3 regions of the Cupriavidus sp. 01T418 genome follow, and region 2 is predicted to be linked to each of the others. Evidence: riboswitches for the same ligand, from Rfam matches in the RefSeq annotation. Region 2 holds a riboswitch; each other region holds the start of a gene.

Region 1 (5,628 bases), on a different contig from region 2:
TTTGATTCTCCTGTTTGCTTAACAGACGGCTTATCCAGCCTCGTAAGCAAGTCTAGAGAACCAGGCCAACAGGAACCTGACGCCAGGATTACAAATCTGTCATCAAGTGCGGCCGGCGCTGCTCGCCCTATCAAGCCCTGACCTGAAAGCCGCGTTACATTGCGACTACGCGGTTACGGCCTCCAGCCTTCGCGCGATAGAGACGCTCGTCAGCGGCGCGCAGAATCGCGTCGATTGTGCTACCGTCGCGCCCGAACTGGGAAACACCGATGCTGACAGTGAGCGTGACCCCGACCTTGCGCCCAATCGCGCTTTCGAACACGGCGCATTCTATGGCTGACCTAATGCGCTCACCGATCGAATAAGCGAACCCCAGGGCAGCTTGAGGTAGCAACACCATGAATTCCTCTCCGCCCACACGGGCTACGCCGTCATAGGGCTGGATTGCATCGAGGCATTGCTGCACGAACCCCTGCAGTACTTTGTCGCCGACCTGATGTCCATAGTAGTCGTTTATCTGCTTGAAATTATCCAGGTCGAGCGCGAGGAGAGAAAACGGTGCCCCCTCTCGCTTGGCACGCGCAATTTCGGCTTCGACACGCTCGATGAACGCGCGGCGGTTTGCCGCTCCGGTGAGTGGGTCGGTCGCGGCAAGATGCTCCAACTTTTGGTTGGTTCGTTGGAGTTCCTGAAGCGCACTCTCCGCACGCGCCATTGCAGCGGTCAATCGAGCCATCAATTCCTCCTGACTGTAGATGGTCGCAAACGAATGCGTTGTGTGAAACGCCTTGACGACCCCATAGCTCAGCAGAAAGAAGCCACCAGCGAAAATCGCGTGGGCTAGCCACCACATATGATTCCATGGGCGACCAAGAATAAATGCGACCGAGGAAAGGGCGAACGCAGTCACCGAGATGCCAAAAATCAGCATGAGAGGTGAGCGAATGCGGCGAACAAGCATCGCTGCTACGTTCAGCGTGGAGAACAACAGTGCTCCTCCTTCCATTGACAGGCGCACAGCGACATGGCCTGCGATGGTGGAATTGGCCACAGCAGCAACCACTAAATCGACGAGAATGAATGCGGCAATCCAGCCCCACCAGCCGACTGGCTTCGTGCGCATTTCGACTGTGTCCGGCTTTCGCTCGAACGAGAGCAGTCCGACGAATAGCAGTATGGACATGACGAGGCGTGAAGCTGGCCCGTAGAGCAGGAACAGCCAGATATTGTGGTGAGCTAACCCAGTGAACGCGCCGTGTAACGAGTAAATCAGCACGAATCCGAGAAAACCCAACGTCAGCCAGCGTAGCAGCGGTTCGCCTGAAGACAGGTAACAACGCCACGTCACGTACGTGATGAAGAGGCCCTCAAGTGTTGCCGCAACGATTGCGACTTCGTGGAACGGGTGATTCTCGAATTTCAGGGTGGCGTCCTGAAAGAAGAATAGGTATGCAATAAGGTAAGCTGGGAGAAGTGCAATACCGACAACCAGGAAATGTGAATACGCTTTGGTCACGAGATGGATTGCTGGCGCTGGCTCTTCAATTATTGTGCTTGCGCTCATGTGCTTTCTCCCGGTTTTAACAAAGCCCGTGTTCGCCTTCTGAGCCTACTTGTCCGTTTTGCCGCCCCCCACCTTTCGCGGTGCGCCGTCGAACATCCACCAGCCGGAGCCGAAGCACGCCCAATACTTGCAATACATTGGCGGACTTCTCTGGAATCACACTCTCGCTGGTACCGCTTCCTCCCACGGGCCCTCGGTGTCTCTTCCACATCCAGCCTGGTCTCCTTTTTCTCCGCATCCACGAACTCTGCAATTTGCTACCTTTTATCCGGCTTTGTCTCAACCGGGGACGCTAGTATGCAGGCCGGCAATGCTGGTGGGGCAGGCACAATGCAGGTGCGAGCAAGAACCCCATCGGCCGGGAGTGACGGGGAGGTCCCCAATCGCAAAGATAGTCCAGCGATTGGCTCTCACCGCTTCTTTGTTTGCAGTTCTGATTGAAAGTCCATCGAACTCTATGGCAAGGTGCGTCGCCGCGTCGGCCCTCGCCCCTGCAGTCGCGCGTCGCCACATCCAACGGTAACGGTGGCTCCGCAAGCGATGGCTGCACTTGAATCCTGCACAAGAAAGAAGCCCCGACTGCCGTCGAATGGCGTCGGGGTTTTGTCCAGGACAGTATTGGCTGACCAGACTGCTACAGAACCCTGCTACAGCGTGCGGCCCCGCAGCGGGCTGGCGGCGCGCCTGCCGGGCACCTGTACTGCCCTTGCAGTCTCCCCGCCACGCGTGCTATGGTGCGGCTTCCAGGAGAATGAGGCGGTCTGGCTACCACCGGATTACCCCCTCTACCGAAGGCGTACCCCTGAAACGCTCAGGTGCAAAAGACTGGAAAACGATACAACTGGAGAGCGCCGGGCCGGACCACCTAATGTGGCGCGGCATGCGGCCGCCGAAGGGGCAAGCCGGCACCCGTGGTGGGTGCGGCGAATCTCTCAGGCAAAAGGACAGTGGGGGCAGACAGGCCGGATGGCCGGTCTGCCCCTTTTTGCTATCCGGAGCCTGAAGAATGAAAGTCATCGTAATGGGAGCCGGCGTGATCGGCGTCGCTTCTGCGTGGTACCTGGCCAGGGCCGGGCATGAGGTGGTGGTGCTGGAGCGCAATGCGGGCGCAGCCCGGGAAACCAGTTTTGGCAACGGCGGCCAGATCTCCGTCAGCCATGCCGAGCCGTGGGCCAACCCGGCCGCGCCGCTCAAGATGCTGCGCTGGCTGGGCCGGGAGGACGCCCCCCTGCTGTTCCGCCTGCGCGCCGATCCGGCGCAGTGGTCCTGGGGCCTGAAGTTCCTGCGCGAGTGCACGGCCAGGCGCTCCACCCACAATATGATCCAGTTGCTCAACCTGGGCACTTACAGCCGGGCCAGCCTGCAGGCGCTGCGCGCCGAGACCGGTATCGAATACGACCACCTGACGCGCGGCATCCTGCATTTCTACACCAGCCGGAAGGAGTTCGACGCCGCCATCGAGCCGGCGCGCATCATGCGCGAACTGGGCTGCGAGCGGCGCGTGATCGGCCCCGACGAAGTCGTGCGGCTGGAACCGGCGCTGGCCAATATCGCGCCGCGCCTGGCTGGCGCCACCTACACCAGCGAGGACGAGTCCGGCGATGTGCACCGCTTCACCACCGAACTGGCCGCCAAGTGCGAGGCACTCGGGGTGCGCTTTCGCTATGGCGTGCGGGTGCAACGCCTGCATGCCGAAGGAGGCCGCATGCGCGGCGTGGAAATCGCCGATGAAACCGGCGGCTACCAGATCGAAAGCGCCGATGCCTACGTGCTGGCGCTGGGCAGCTTCAGCCCAATGCTGGCGCGCCCGCTGGGGGTGAAGCTCGATATCTATCCGGCCAAGGGCTACTCGGTGACGCTGCCGGTGCTCGACGCCGCGCGCGCGCCCAGCGTGAGCCTGACCGACGACGAGTACAAGCTCGTGTTCTCGCGCTTTGGCGACCGCCTGCGCGTGGCGGGCACCGCCGAGCTTAACGGCTATGCGATGGACCTCAACCCGGTGCGCTGCGATGCCATCGTCAAGCGCACGCTGGACGTGTTCCCGGGCATGAGCCGGCCCGAACTGGCGCGCTTCTGGACCGGGCTGCGCCCCGCCACGCCGGGCAACGTGCCGTATATCGGTGCCAGCGGGATCGAGGGCCTCTACCTCAACACCGGCCACGGCACGCTGGGATGGACGCACGGCTGTGGCTCGGGCCGCGCCATCGCCGACATCATCAGCGGCTATGTGCCCGAGGTGGACTTCGCCTTCAGCGGGAAGCTGCCCGCGCACAAAGGGCCACGCGCGATCGCATCGTCGCCCGGCCCGGCCAACGCAGCGGTCCGCTAGGGCACTCCCCGGATTCGCCGGCTCACGCCGCCTGTAAAAAAACCGCTGCGTTTGTAAAAAGCGCTGGCTTGCCGCCGATCCATCGCGCAAGGCATGTGCGGGCGCGCGAACATCGCGGCGCCCGAGCGGCCGGTGGCGAGAGGGAAGGAACAGCCAGGGATGGCGCAGCCCCCTGTCCATCGCGCCATGGAAAGGCGCGCCATCCCGGGTGCTCGAGAGGTTCCATGGGGCCCGATGCGTGGCACGCCGCTTGCACCCTTCAATGAACGCGGCATTCCGCCGCGCCATGGAGAGCACAATGGGACAGCAACAGCAACCCGGACAAGGCCAGCAGGATCAAGGCAGGCAACAGCAGCAATCTGGCCAGCAAGGCCAACAGTCCGGCAGCCAGGACCAGAGGGGCGGCCAGCAAGGCGGCCAGCACGACAGGCAAGGGCAGCAAGGCCGGAAGGGTGGCCAGCAAGGCCAGCGCTGATTTCCTGGCATGAAAGCTTGAAGCTCGCGGCGGCATTGCGCGCCGCCGCTATGCGCCGCCTGCGCGTGCATGCGTGGAGGCGGCTTTCTTGCTGATAGCTCCAGCGCGGGAATCACGCAGGCGGTAGCGTCGTGGACATCGGACAGTGTGCAGTGCGGCCCCTTGCACGGCTTGGCGAGCATGAAGGCCAGTGCCTCTTGTTGTCAGCAGTATCCGCAGAATTCGCCCTGTAAAGGTTCAGCCTCGCCGCAGCAGCAAAAAGGCTTGCTACCCGATTTTTTTCGCCTTGAATGAAAACGTTTTCATTTCGCGGCAACAGCCAGGCGCGCCGGCTCACGACCGGAAGTACCACGGTCAATTACCTGTTCCGCCTGCCCGTCCATGAGATGGAAGACGACGGGGTCTATTGCGAGTCACGGTGGCCGCGGCATAGCCATTGAAATCGGGATCACTTAGCCGCGACCGCTTCCGGGATTCTCTTGCGGCGCGGCGTGCGCTCCACGTTATTTGCACGTCAGAGTTGCCGTAGATCAAAGCCACCGCCAGCCAGCCGGCTATATTGGGTTGGCGCAGCCGCCGTATCGCGCGACGACCGGTGAAGCCACACCTACCGGCCTTGCAGCAGCGGATACGGTATGCCCCACCATCACGGAGAGAAACCATGACAGACCAGACCAACGTTCCACTTGCATTCTTCAGCGCCAACTGCGAGGCGGGTCTGCGAGCACTGACCCTGGTGCAGGAGAGCCGACAGCGCTTTCTTGAAATCCAGCTCGATGCGATACGCAAGGACATCAAGACCTCGCATGAAGTCAGCGCGCAACTCGCGAACGCCGGCGACTTCGCCGCGCTGGCCACGCTGCCGGCCACGTTTCTGCGCAACGCGGCCGAGCATTGCACCGAGATGATGCAAGCCTGGATGAGCCTCGCCATCCACAACCAGAACGCCATGGTCGAGCAGATGCGCGAAACCGGCGAATCCTGGCAGCGCTGCCAGGCCGCGAGCATGCAGCAGGCCGGCAATGCCGCGTCGCTGACAGCGCCAATGCAGGATATGTTCGAGAAGTTCAGCCAGGCCGCGGCATCAATGCCGGCAGGCAACGGTGCCGCCAACAGCACGGCAGCCACTGCGCGCAGGAAGGCCATCCATGCCAGCTAAGCGGACTGCGCTGGTGACCGGCGGCATGGGCGGCCTGGGCGAGGCCATTGCGATTCGCCTGCACGGCGCCGGCCATCGAGTGGCCGTCACCCACTCGATCG
Region 2 (5,628 bases):
AGCGTGTTGGTCCAGCGGGACTGCGCCTGGCGTTCGTCGAAGGTGTCATACAGGTAGGCTTCGTAGTGGATGCCTTCCATCATGTCGTCGAGCACTTCGGTGGCGGGATCGGTGGCCGCGCGCCCGGCCAGGCGCACCATCGCCTCGCAGAACACCCGCAGCGGCTCCAGCTGGCGCGGCTGCAGCTTGCCTTCGATGCCGCCCATCATGGCCGCCTCGAACAGCGACACCCTGGCCTGCCCGGCGAAGGTACCCAGCACTTCCAGCGTGGTGTTGCCCACGCCGCGCTTGGGCGTGGTGATGGCGCGGATAAAGGCGGGATCGTCGTCCGGGTTGGCGATCAGGCGCAGGTAGGCGCAGATATCCTTGATCTCGGCCTTGTCGAAGAAGCTCTGGCCGCCCGACAGCACATAGGGAATGCGCTCGCGGCGCAGGATCTGCTCGAACAGGCGCGCCTGGTGGTTGCCGCGATAGAGAATGGCGTAGTCGCGGAACTGCGCGCGCCGCTCGAACTTGTGGGCCGAAAGCCGGAACACCACGGACTCCGCTTCGTGCTCCTCATCGTTCATCGGGTTGATGGCGATGGGGTCGCCCATGCCGTGCTCGCTCCACAGCTTCTTGTCGAACAGCTTGGGATTGTTGGAGATGACCGCGTTGGCCGCCTCCAGGATGCGCACGGTGGAGCGGTAGTTCTGCTCCAGCTTGACCACTTTCAGGTCGGGGAAATCGGCCTGCAGCAGCCGCAGGTTGTCCAGCGTGGCGCCGCGCCAGCCATAGATGGCCTGGTCGTCGTCGCCCACCGCGGTAAAGGCCGGCGCCCGCAGGTGCGATCCGCCGGCCAGCTGCTTGAGCAACTGGTACTGGCAGGCGTTGGTGTCCTGGTACTCGTCCACCAGGAAGTAGCGCAGCCGGTTCTGCCAGCGCATGCGCACTTCCTCGTTGCGCTCGAACAGCTCGGCGGGCAGGCGGATCAGGTCGTCGAAATCCACCGCCTGGTAGGCGTGCAGCGTGGCCACGTAGTTGCGGTAGATCAGCGCCGCCTGGTGATCGTCGGGATTGTCGGCCCGGGCAATGGCCGTCTCGGGATCGACCATGCCGTTCTTCCACAGCGAGATGGTGCTCTGCACGCTGCGGATCAGCTTCTTGTCGGTGGTGGAAAGCTGCTCCTGCACCATGCCGAAGCAATCGTCCGAATCCATGATGGAGAAGCGCGGCTTCAGGCCCACATGCTCGGCCTCGGCGCGCAGGATCTGCACGCCCAGCGAGTGGAAGGTACTCACCGTGATCTGCTTGATGGGGATGCGCTTGCCCTCGCGCGTGGTCTTGCCCTCCATCAGCTTGGCGATCCGCTCCTGCATCTCCTTGGCGGCCTTGTTGGTGAAGGTCACCGCGGCGATGTGCTTGGGCTGGAAGCCCTTGTCCTCGATCAGGTGCGCGATCTTCTGCGTGATCACCCGGGTCTTGCCCGAGCCGGCGCCGGCCAGTACCAGGCAGGGGCCGTCGAGGTAGCGAACGGCTTCGGATTGGGCTGGATTGAGTCCGTGGGTCATGCGAGGCGGGAAATGGCGGATGCGCAACGCGGCTGGCGCGATTGCTGGGCGGAGGCTGGATGTTAACACGCGACCATGGCCCCCTCAGGCATGAAGTCGGCATCGCAGGACTGGTAACACTTCGTAAGCCCGGGAGCCGCGGACCTTCTGGCCCCTCTAATTTATATGTCCGGCATGAGCGTGCGCCGTGCCGGATGCACTTCACGATAGCTGGAGAAAATCATGAACACCCTGCATTCCTTGAGCAAGGCGGTCTTGATCGGTGTCGCGGTGGCAAGCATGGCGGGCTGCGCCGATATGTCGCCAAAGCAGCGTAACACCGCGATCGGTGCCGGCGTCGGTGCGGTAGGCGGCGCAGTGCTGACCGGTGGTGACGCGCTAGGCACCCTGGGTGGTGCCGCGGTAGGCGGTGTCATCGGTAACGTAACGACCGACAACCATCGCAGGTAGTGCGCTGCAACAAGGCGGTGGCCCCTGGCGGATGCGTTGACAAAGCCGGGGCGCTCCCGTAAATTGCCCGCATCCGACCGGGAGAGCGCGCGAAGCTTGCGCCGCCGAAGGGGTATCACCCGAAAACTCTCAGGCACCATGGACTGGTCGGATCGGCATGCAACATGCACACGATGCACGCCGTACTCTGGAGAGCGGCACCCGCCATGGACTGGTGAGCGTGCCCACCGAAGGGGCGCGCAAGGCCTGGGTTCCGGTTGAAACGGGGCCGCCTTGTAATCTCTCAGGTATCGAGGACAGAGGGGTCATCCGCCGCAGCGGATCTGGCAGCGCCATGGCGCGCCGAATCCTGCGGCGGATGGCCCTTTTTTCGTTTTCGAACCGAGATTTGCCTTCCTCCGAGGATTCCATGACGCTCCAGGCCACGCCCCTCAACGCTATCCACCGCGCCCTCGGCGCCCGCATGGTCGATTTCGGCGGTTGGGACATGCCGGTCAACTACGGCTCCCAGATCGAGGAACACAAGGCGGTGCGTGGCGATGCCGGCATGTTCGACGTCTCCCACATGTGCGTGGTGGACCTTGCAGGCGCCAATGTGCGTCCCTTCCTGCGCGGCCTGCTGGCCAACAATGTCGACAAGCTGCAAACGCCGGGCAAGGCGCTCTATTCCTGCATGCTCGACGAAAAAGGCGGCGTCATCGACGACCTGATCGTCTATTTCTTCGCCGAAGACCAGTTCCGCCTGGTAGTGAACGCCGGCACCGCCAACAGCGACATCGCGTGGATCAGCGCGCGCAACGCGGCCACCAATAGCGGCGTAAAAATCACCCCGCGCCGTGGCGATAACGCCCCCGACGGCGTGGAGCCGCTGGCCATCGTCGCCGTCCAGGGCCCCAACGCCCGCACCAAGGTCTGGAGCGCCTTTCCTTCGACACAGCCCAGCGAAGCCCTGAAGCCGTTCAACGCCGTGGTCGTGCAGGACCCCGCGCTTGGCGAAGTCATGGTGGCACGCACCGGCTATACCGGCGAAGACGGTTTCGAACTGGTGGTGCCCGCCGCGAACGTGGCCGGCCTGTGGGAAAAGCTGGTTGCCACCGGCGTGGTGCCGGCCGGCCTGGGCGCGCGCGACACGCTGCGCCTGGAAGCCGGCATGAACCTGTACGGCCAGGACATGGATATCCACACCTCGCCGCTCAACGCCGGCCTGTCCTGGACCGTGGACCTGCAAAGCGAGCGCGACTTCACCGGCAAGACGGCACTGGCCGCCGCCGGACAGACCCAGCAGTTCGTCGGCCTGATCCTGCGTGACAAGGGCGGGGTGCTGCGCGCCCACCAGAAGGTGATCACCCCCGCCGGCGACGGCGAGATCACCAGCGGCACCTTCAGCCCCTCGCTGTCCCAATCCATCGCTTTTGCCCGCCTGCCGCGCGACGTGGCCATCGGCGCCGAGGTGCAGGTCGAGATCCGCGACCGCAAACTCGCCGCGACTGTGGTTAAACTGCCGTTTGTGCGCAACGGCAAGGCACTCGTGAGCTGAACGCTCGCACTGGTCACAGCGCGCCTGCCGGCGGTTACCCCATCCCCGCCCGGCTGGCGCAGAGTAAAAAATTGAATCTGGAGAATCCCATGAATTTCCCCGCTGACCTGAAATACACCGAGTCCCATGAGTGGGTGCGCGTCGAAGCCGACGGCACGCTGACCATCGGCATCACCGACCACGCGCAGGACGCGCTGGGCGACATCGTCTTCCTGGAGCTGCCGGAAGTGGGCAAGTCGGTCGGCGCCGGCGACGCGCTCGCCGTGGTGGAATCGGTCAAGGCCGCTTCCGACATCTACGCCCCGGTGGCTGGCGAGGTGATCGCCGTCAACGATGCCGCCGCCGCCGCGCCGGAAAGCGTCAATGCCGACGCCTTCGACGCCTGGCTGTTCAAGCTCAAGCCGGCCAACAGCGACGACGTGAACGGCCTGATGTCGGCCGACGCCTACAAGGCCAACGTCGGCGCCTGACGCCAGATCGTCATTCCCGCGCCAAGGGAATGACGGATAAAGCTTGCCGCGACGCGGCCGGGCCGACCACCCGCCGCACCGCTCCACGAGATTCCTGCCATGAACGCCCCTTTGCCCATGAACGCCGCCCAAGTTGCCCGGCCCACGCTGGCCGAACTGGAGGCGCGCGACGCCTTCGCCTCCCGCCATATCGGCCCCGATGCCGCCGAACAGCAGCACATGCTCAAGGTGCTCGGCTATGACAACCGCGCCGCGCTGATCGACGCCGTCATCCCCGCCGCCATCCGCCYCCGCGACGGCATGCCGCTGGGCGAGTTCACCGCGCCGCTGACCGAGGAAGCCGCGCTGGCCAGGCTGCGCGGCCTGGCGAACAAGAACAAGGTACTCAAGAGCTTTATCGGCCAGGGCTACTACAACACCCTGACCCCGGGCGTCATCCTGCGCAATATCTTCGAGAACCCGGCCTGGTACACCGCCTACACGCCCTACCAGCCCGAGATCTCGCAAGGCCGGCTGGAAGCCATGCTGAACTTCCAGCAGATGGTGACCGACCTGACCGCCCTGGATATCGCCAATGCCTCGATGCTGGATGAAGGCACGGCCGCAGCCGAGGCCATGACGCTGCTGCAACGTGTCAACAAGCACGCCTCCAGCACTTTCTATGTGGCGGACGATGTGCTGCCGCAAACGCTGGAAGTGGTACGCACCCGCGCCCTGCCGCTGGGCATCGAGGTCAAGGTCGGCCCCGCATCGGAAGCCGCCGGCGCGCATGCCTTCGGCGTGCTGCTGCAATACCCCGGCGTCAACGGCGACGTCGCCGACTACCGCGGCATCGCCGACGCCGTGCACGCCGCCGGCGGCCTGGTGGTGGCTGCCGCCGACCTGCTGGCGCTGACCCTGATCGCCGCGCCCGGCGAATGGGGCGCCGACGTGGCGGTGGGCAACTCGCAGCGCTTTGGCGTGCCGCTCGGTTTCGGCGGCCCGCACGCCGGCTATATGGCGGTCAAGGATGCGTTCAAGCGCTCCATGCCCGGCCGCCTGGTGGGCGTGACCATCGATGCGCAAGGCAACAAGGCGTACCGCCTGGCCCTGCAGACGCGCGAGCAGCATATCCGCCGCGAGAAGGCCACCTCGAACATCTGTACCGCACAGGTCCTGCTGGCGGTGATGGCGTCGATGTACGCCGTGTACCACGGCCCGCAAGGCCTCAAGCGCATCGCGCAACGCGTGCACCGCCTGACGGCCACGCTGGCCGGCGGCCTGGCGCAACTTGGCTACACGCGTACCAACGCCACCTTCTTCGACACGCTGACGCTGGAAACCGGCTTCAACACCGAAGCGCTGCACGCCTCGGCCACCGCGCGCGGCATCAACCTGCGCCACGCCGGCGCCACCCGCGTCGGCATCTCGCTGGATGAGACTGCCTCGCGCGAAGACGTGATTGCCCTGCTGGAGATCTTCGCCCACGGCAAGCCGGTGCCCGGTTTCGATGTACTGGAAGCCGCCGCGCAGGATGCCTACCCCGCGGGTCTCGCGCGCCAGAGCGCCTACCTGACCCACCCGGTCTTCAATACGCACCACGCCGAGCACGAAATGCTGCGCTACCTGCGCATGCTGGCCG
Region 3 (5,628 bases), on a different contig from region 2:
AGGCCACTCCAGATCGAGCGAGTGCGCGCAGGCAATCCTGTATGCCTCGTTCGCCCGCACGCTGGAAGAGCGTGCGTCTCGAATATCAGCGGCGGGGGCGCTCGATTTTATCAACTCGTCCAGTTGCTCCGAACTGATGCGCATGTGAGCCAGCCAGTGGCGAAACCGCAGGCGTCGCACCCAGCGATACGCCAGCATCGCGACGCAGATCGGTGCGAACGCATCGCTAATCGAGCCGCTGTTTTGCCGCACCAGCACCAAGCCAGACTCGATCTGCTCATGCAACGCCGCACCGCCAATCATCCACGTCCCGGCCCAGAGCGACGCACCAACGAAATCCGACAGCAGGAACACGCTCACGTCGATTGCAGTGGTACCAAGCAATGGGGCTGAAATCAGCCCCGCTCACGGCAGGAACTTCGCCACCCGTCAGGATCGGCGCGCCGACTCGTTCAATGACGTTGCGCGCCACACGCCCGGTAGTGTCGAGGGATAGCGAGAAGCGAACCAGGGACTGCAAGCAGCCGCCTCCCGCGAGCGCGTCTCATGAAAAACCATAGTGAGTCGGAGAGCAGCGTGGCACCAACTGCGGCGCCGAAGAGCACAGAGGAAGGACCCTTCGCCCGTCGCCGCCATCGTCCCGGCGAGAATTAGCGTAGGGCCGGCCGGGATGGGCACGCCAAGCTGCGTGAGCAGCACGCTGATGAAAACGGCCAAGGCACCAAGCGCTGGCGAGATGGAGATGGGAGTTGGCCATACAACGGCATTTCTCGATAACTGCCAATTAAACGAACACAACCGGATCGAATCAAGTTTGCGCGGACTTGTGCAAATCAGCTTGATCGTTGGCGATCACCGTAGGCAATTGGCTGCGAAGAAATTCGACCCAAGTTCGGATCTTGGCATCGAGATACTGTCGGGACGCATAGACGGCGTAGATATTCATCTGTTGTGACGAGTAGGCCGGCAAGATCCGCACCAGATCACCGGCACGTAGCCCTTCGATCACCGAATGGATTGGCAGGAGGCCAATCCCCATTCCTTCGCGCACTGCCACTGCCACCGCTTCCGCGTTATTGCATTGAAACCTAGCTGGGCCAAGCGCGATGCGTTCGTCGCCATGCGGTCCGCTGAGGGTCCATTCGTCAGGCGGGTAGATTGGTGTCACCATGTGCAGGCAGGCGTGTTCGCGAAGATCCGATGGTTGTTGCGGCGCGCCACCGTGCCCGAGATAGCCGGGCGACGCGCACACAATGCTGACAACGCTGCCAAGGCGCTGTGAAACCAAGCCTGAATCCGGTAGATCCGGCGCGAGCACAAGCGAGACATCGCAGCCGTCGTCCAGGAGATCCGGCGTCCGCTGGGATAGCGTCAGCTCGACGCTGACCAGCGGAAAGGCCTGCTGGTAACGGCCGATTGCCGGCACGATGCATTGCTGGCCGAAGCTGGTCATCGCGTGCACTCTCAGCTTGCCGGACGGACGGGCATAGGCATCGCTCGCTTCCAGTTCCGCCCGTTCGACGTCGGCAAGAATCTGCTGACAACGTTGCAGGTAGCGCTCACCGGCTTCGGTCAGAGCGATGCGGCGCGTGGTGCGATTGAGCAGTCGCGTTTGCAGATGGGTCTCTAGATCGGAGACGGCTCGCGACACAAAGGCTGTAGTCAAATTGAGGTGTGCCGCAGCACCTGTAAAGCTGCGGGCCTCCACGACGCGTACAAAGGCGCGCATATTTTTTAGCGTATCCATCGTAACCTTGTGAGCGCCTGTCAGACACTTTGCTATCTGAGGCTGACATTAGGGATGGATCAAATCACGGCCACCAGCTTCCTGCGGAGTTCATCAGGCTGTCCGTACGCTGGAATTTGCCGTTTCAGATCAGCCTGCATGATATCGGGTTCCAGCGCGGTCTGGCCGTGAACTACGGAACGATGCGTCGCTTCGTCCTTAAGTTCTGCTCAGGCAGGCGCATCGCCACAAGGCTGCTAGCGACAATTTTTCAAGCGAGGCTCCAGGCGCCATCATTTCGCCATGCACAAAGTCTAGGTCGCGCCGTCCGCGGGAAAAATGATGGCCCCGGAAAAGACTGTTCATGCGGAGGAACAATGCCACGCAAATCGACCAGAGCGTTGTACTGAGCACCTCGACAATGTGGTCGCCATGGTTGCCTCGGAAGCAGAGGACTGCTTTGACGTCCTGTGGCACAGTTCGCACTGACGGGACTCTGAAACTTTATATTCATCAATAGGTTGCAATGTTCCCCGTCGATGGTCGCTTCCAAGCGACCGGGCCTGCGGCAAACCGCACTGCATGTACCTACCGCCAAAACTCGCCCGATAGATAAGTACGAATACACCTATCCCAACCATCGCTTCCCCAAGTACGCTGACGTTTGACAGGCAGGCGTCCACTCACTGATAATCTGCGCATTCTGCGGGAGAGAGAGGCGGCATCCGCCTCCGCCGAAGGCGCAAGCTCCCATAATCGCTCAGGCACACCGAACCGCGGAAACATTTCGCCGACTGGAGAGAGGCCGGAGGCGCATAACATTGCGCATCCCGGCCCACCGAAGGGGCAGGCTCCTTGTGGAGCCCAAACTCTCAGGTAAAAGGACAGGGGGAGAGGCGCTTCAGGGTCCGCCATATGGCGCGGCCTGCCTCTAGCCGGAGTCACTCCCGATGTATCCACTTGCACACTCCGCCGCCGTTCTGCTTCCTGGCATGCAGGAGCAAGCGACGTGCTGACTAGCATCTATCTGATCGCGATTACCGCCGAGGCGATGACAGGCGCCATCGCAGCCGGGCACCGCAATATGGACATCTTCGGCGTTGCCGTCGTTGCCTTCGTCGCAGCGCTGGGCGGCGGCACCATCCGTGACCTGATCCTCGGTTCACTTTCCCATCGCCTGGACCCAGCATCCGGAATACATTTATCTGGTGATTTCGGCCGGTCTGCTGACCACCCTGATCGCACCTTGTATGTCGCAGCTGCGGCGAGTCTTTCTCGTCCTCGACGCCATGGGACTGATCGCGTTCTCGCTGATTGGGTGCAACGTCGCGCTGAAGATGAACTACCCGACCGCTGTCGTCATCATGTCAGGCGTGATCACCGGTGTCTGCGGCGGCATCCAGCGCGACGTGTTGTGCAACCAGGTGCCGATGGTATTCCGACGCGAGCTTTACGCGAGCGTCTCGCTTGCCATCTGTGCCCTCTTCCTGGGCTTGCGCACGCTTGGCGTCGGCAATGACCTGAATACCGCAATCAGCTTTGCCGGTGGCCTGACGCTGCGCCTGCTAGCGATCTGGCGCGGCTGGAATCTGCCGATTTTTTTCTACCGGCAGCAATCGAAATAGGCTTTCGGCACAGCAGCGACGGACTGCCGCCGTCGCGACATGTTGACTTGTCGGTTCTTGCAGTCACTCTTTGCGCTACACCTCCACGCGAGCTCAATCCAGCGGCAAAATAGATGATCGCACGGTCTGCGACGATGGCGTAATTCACGCATCAAACCTCCTGCCGCAACGGCTCTCTCACGGTCCCGATCCAAGAAATAGGAAATCCTTATAATGAAATATCTCTCTAGCACTGGACGGCTGGCCTGTGCCGCCCTGCTCGCCTGCTGCGCTGTCGTCGGCCACGCTCAGGTCCCGCCCGATTTCGACGTCGGCGCGCTCAAGAGCGCCATCGACGCACAACTGGACACGAGCTACCCATCGCTCGAGGCTCTGTACAAGGACCTGCACGCTCATCCTGAACTGGGATTCCAGGAAACCCGCACGGCGTCCACGCTCGCTCGCGAGATGCGGGCAATGGGCTTTGAGGTAAGCGAAGGCATCGGCAAGACTGGGCTGGTGGCGATCTACCGCAATGGCAGCGGTCCCAAGGTGCTGGTCCGCACCGAGCTTGATGCCTTGCCGATGGAGGAAAAGAGCGGTCTGCCCTATGCTAGCAAGGCTACTACGAACTGGAACGGAAAAATGACGCCAGTAGCGCATAGCTGCGGGCATGACTTGCACATGGCCGCCTGGGTAGGCACCGCGCGCACGCTGGTGACCATGAAGGATCGTTGGCGTGGCACGCTGATGTTCGTTGCGCAGCCGGCGGAGGAACTTACCTCTGGCGCAGAAGCCATGCTTAAGGATGGTCTCTTCACCCGCTTCGGCAAACCTGACTATGCCTTTGCACTGCATACTGCCCCTGTCGCCGCAGGGTTCATCGGCTTTAACGCTGGCGCAGTCACCTCCAATTCGGACGCACTGGAGGTCCAGTTCCATGGTCGCGGTGGCCACGGCTCCGCACCGGATAAGACCATCGATCCAATCGTGATGGCATCCCGATTTGTTGTGGATCTGCAGTCCGTGGTCAGTCGAGAGAAGGATCCGCAGGAGTTCGGCGTAGTCACGGTTGGCGCTGTCCAAGGCGGCACGGTGGGCAATATCATTCCCGATGACGTCGTCGTACGCGGTACGATCCGTTCGTACAAGCCTGAAGTGCGCGAGCAACTGCTTGCAGGGGTGCGGCGCACCGCCAAAGCGGTAGCGGAAATGTCGGGGGCTCCCGAGCCAGAAGTACGTCTCGAACAGGGCGGCCAGGCAATCAACAACGATGCGCAGCTGGTCACGCGTACCGAAGCGATACTGCGCAGCGCCTATGGAAAGAACGTGATGCGTATGCCTCCGGCAACGGCCAGCGAAGATTTCTCTGAATTCGTCAACGCCGGCGTGCCATCGATGTTCTTTTTCATCGGCGTCTATGATATGCAGCGCTACCTCAACTCGCGCAAGCCTGGCGGCGCGCCGCTGCCGGCCAACCATTCGCCCTTTTTTGCACCGGTTCCGGAGCCGTCAATCAAGACGGGCGTGGGCGCGATGAGCCTCGCCGTCCTAGACGTCCTGGGACGACCCAAGGCAAACTGATGATTATCAAACGGTTCAAGCGACTCAATTCCAGGGCTCTACTGTGCGGCAAAACAAGATATTGATCGGGTCGATCCTGCTCCTCGCCGCTCGTGTTGCCCATGGGCAAGCTGAAGGTGACCTGCAATGTGAAGAAATTCACAGACACGGTATGACGGAAAAAATCGTGACATACACCGCGCCAGACGGAAAGACCTATGCGCTGAACGGCTATGCTCGCCTGCGCGCGCACTCCCGCCACTGGATCAAGGCAAGTCATGCGCTTTCCCCTGCGCAGACGGCTGATTTATTATCGCGCGGGCTCAAGCTCTGTGATCTGTAGACATAAGGGACTGGCGAGATTGTCATGATCGGCGAGAAGCTCTTTAGCCGGGATTGGCCTTGCGGTCATGGTTCAGCATCAATTGCGGCGGGAGCCGATTGTGGAGCCCTCGCTTGCTTAATTTGCACGGCGCTTGAAGGCATCTCGTTATACAGAACTCACGAGTCTTCCCACAGTGCCTGAATCATGAAGGCGGCATCCATTGTTCGCTGCATGCCAATTCGGATCGTTTTTGCGCCGGGTTCGCCATCACTCTTGGCCCAATGAATCCGCCCAGAGAGGCCACCATACGAAACAACCAATTGAGCGTAACTGGTGTGTTCGGGCGGTCCTCTTTCGCGAGCACGTATGCACCTCGTATCTCGTCAGCGTCGAAGAACAGCGACGTGTCC

Evidence for each region. Region 2 has a riboswitch for glycine ahead of gcvT (glycine cleavage system aminomethyltransferase GcvT). Riboswitches for the same ligand answer to the same signal wherever they lie in the genome.
Region 1: it holds a riboswitch for glycine, as region 2 does, so the genes downstream of both, AC1DQ3_RS22645 (D-amino acid dehydrogenase) here and gcvT (glycine cleavage system aminomethyltransferase GcvT) in region 2, are expected to answer to the same signal.
Region 3: it holds a riboswitch for glycine, as region 2 does, so the genes downstream of both, AC1DQ3_RS32185 (trimeric intracellular cation channel family protein) here and gcvT (glycine cleavage system aminomethyltransferase GcvT) in region 2, are expected to answer to the same signal.

The regions. Positions count from the first base shown of each region.
Region 1 is NZ_JBFTQG010000026.1:2,839-8,466, reverse strand. It holds gene AC1DQ3_RS22650 (GGDEF domain-containing protein) at 155-1,564, opposite strand; glycine riboswitch at 2,396-2,522, shown strand; gene AC1DQ3_RS22645 (D-amino acid dehydrogenase) at 2,571-3,893, shown strand; gene AC1DQ3_RS22640 (hypothetical protein) at 4,153-4,356, opposite strand; gene AC1DQ3_RS22635 (phasin family protein) at 5,030-5,527, shown strand; gene phbB (acetoacetyl-CoA reductase) at 5,517-5,628, shown strand, end outside.
Region 2 is NZ_JBFTQG010000020.1:70,976-76,603, reverse strand. It holds gene AC1DQ3_RS20020 (UvrD-helicase domain-containing protein) at 1-1,550, opposite strand, end outside; gene AC1DQ3_RS20015 (glycine zipper 2TM domain-containing protein) at 1,773-2,000, shown strand; glycine riboswitch at 2,069-2,156, shown strand; glycine riboswitch at 2,178-2,310, shown strand; gene gcvT (glycine cleavage system aminomethyltransferase GcvT) at 2,410-3,537, shown strand; gene gcvH (glycine cleavage system protein GcvH) at 3,627-4,007, shown strand; gene gcvP (aminomethyl-transferring glycine dehydrogenase) at 4,107-5,628, shown strand, end outside.
Region 3 is NZ_JBFTQG010000056.1:3,279-8,906, forward strand. It holds partial or broken gene AC1DQ3_RS32175 (cytochrome P460) at 1-798, opposite strand, end outside; gene AC1DQ3_RS32180 (LysR family transcriptional regulator) at 809-1,747, opposite strand; glycine riboswitch at 2,423-2,513, shown strand; partial or broken gene AC1DQ3_RS32185 (trimeric intracellular cation channel family protein) at 2,778-3,351, shown strand; gene AC1DQ3_RS32190 (amidohydrolase) at 3,565-4,914, shown strand; gene AC1DQ3_RS32195 (hypothetical protein) at 4,958-5,236, shown strand; gene AC1DQ3_RS32200 (IS4 family transposase) at 5,421-5,628, opposite strand, start outside.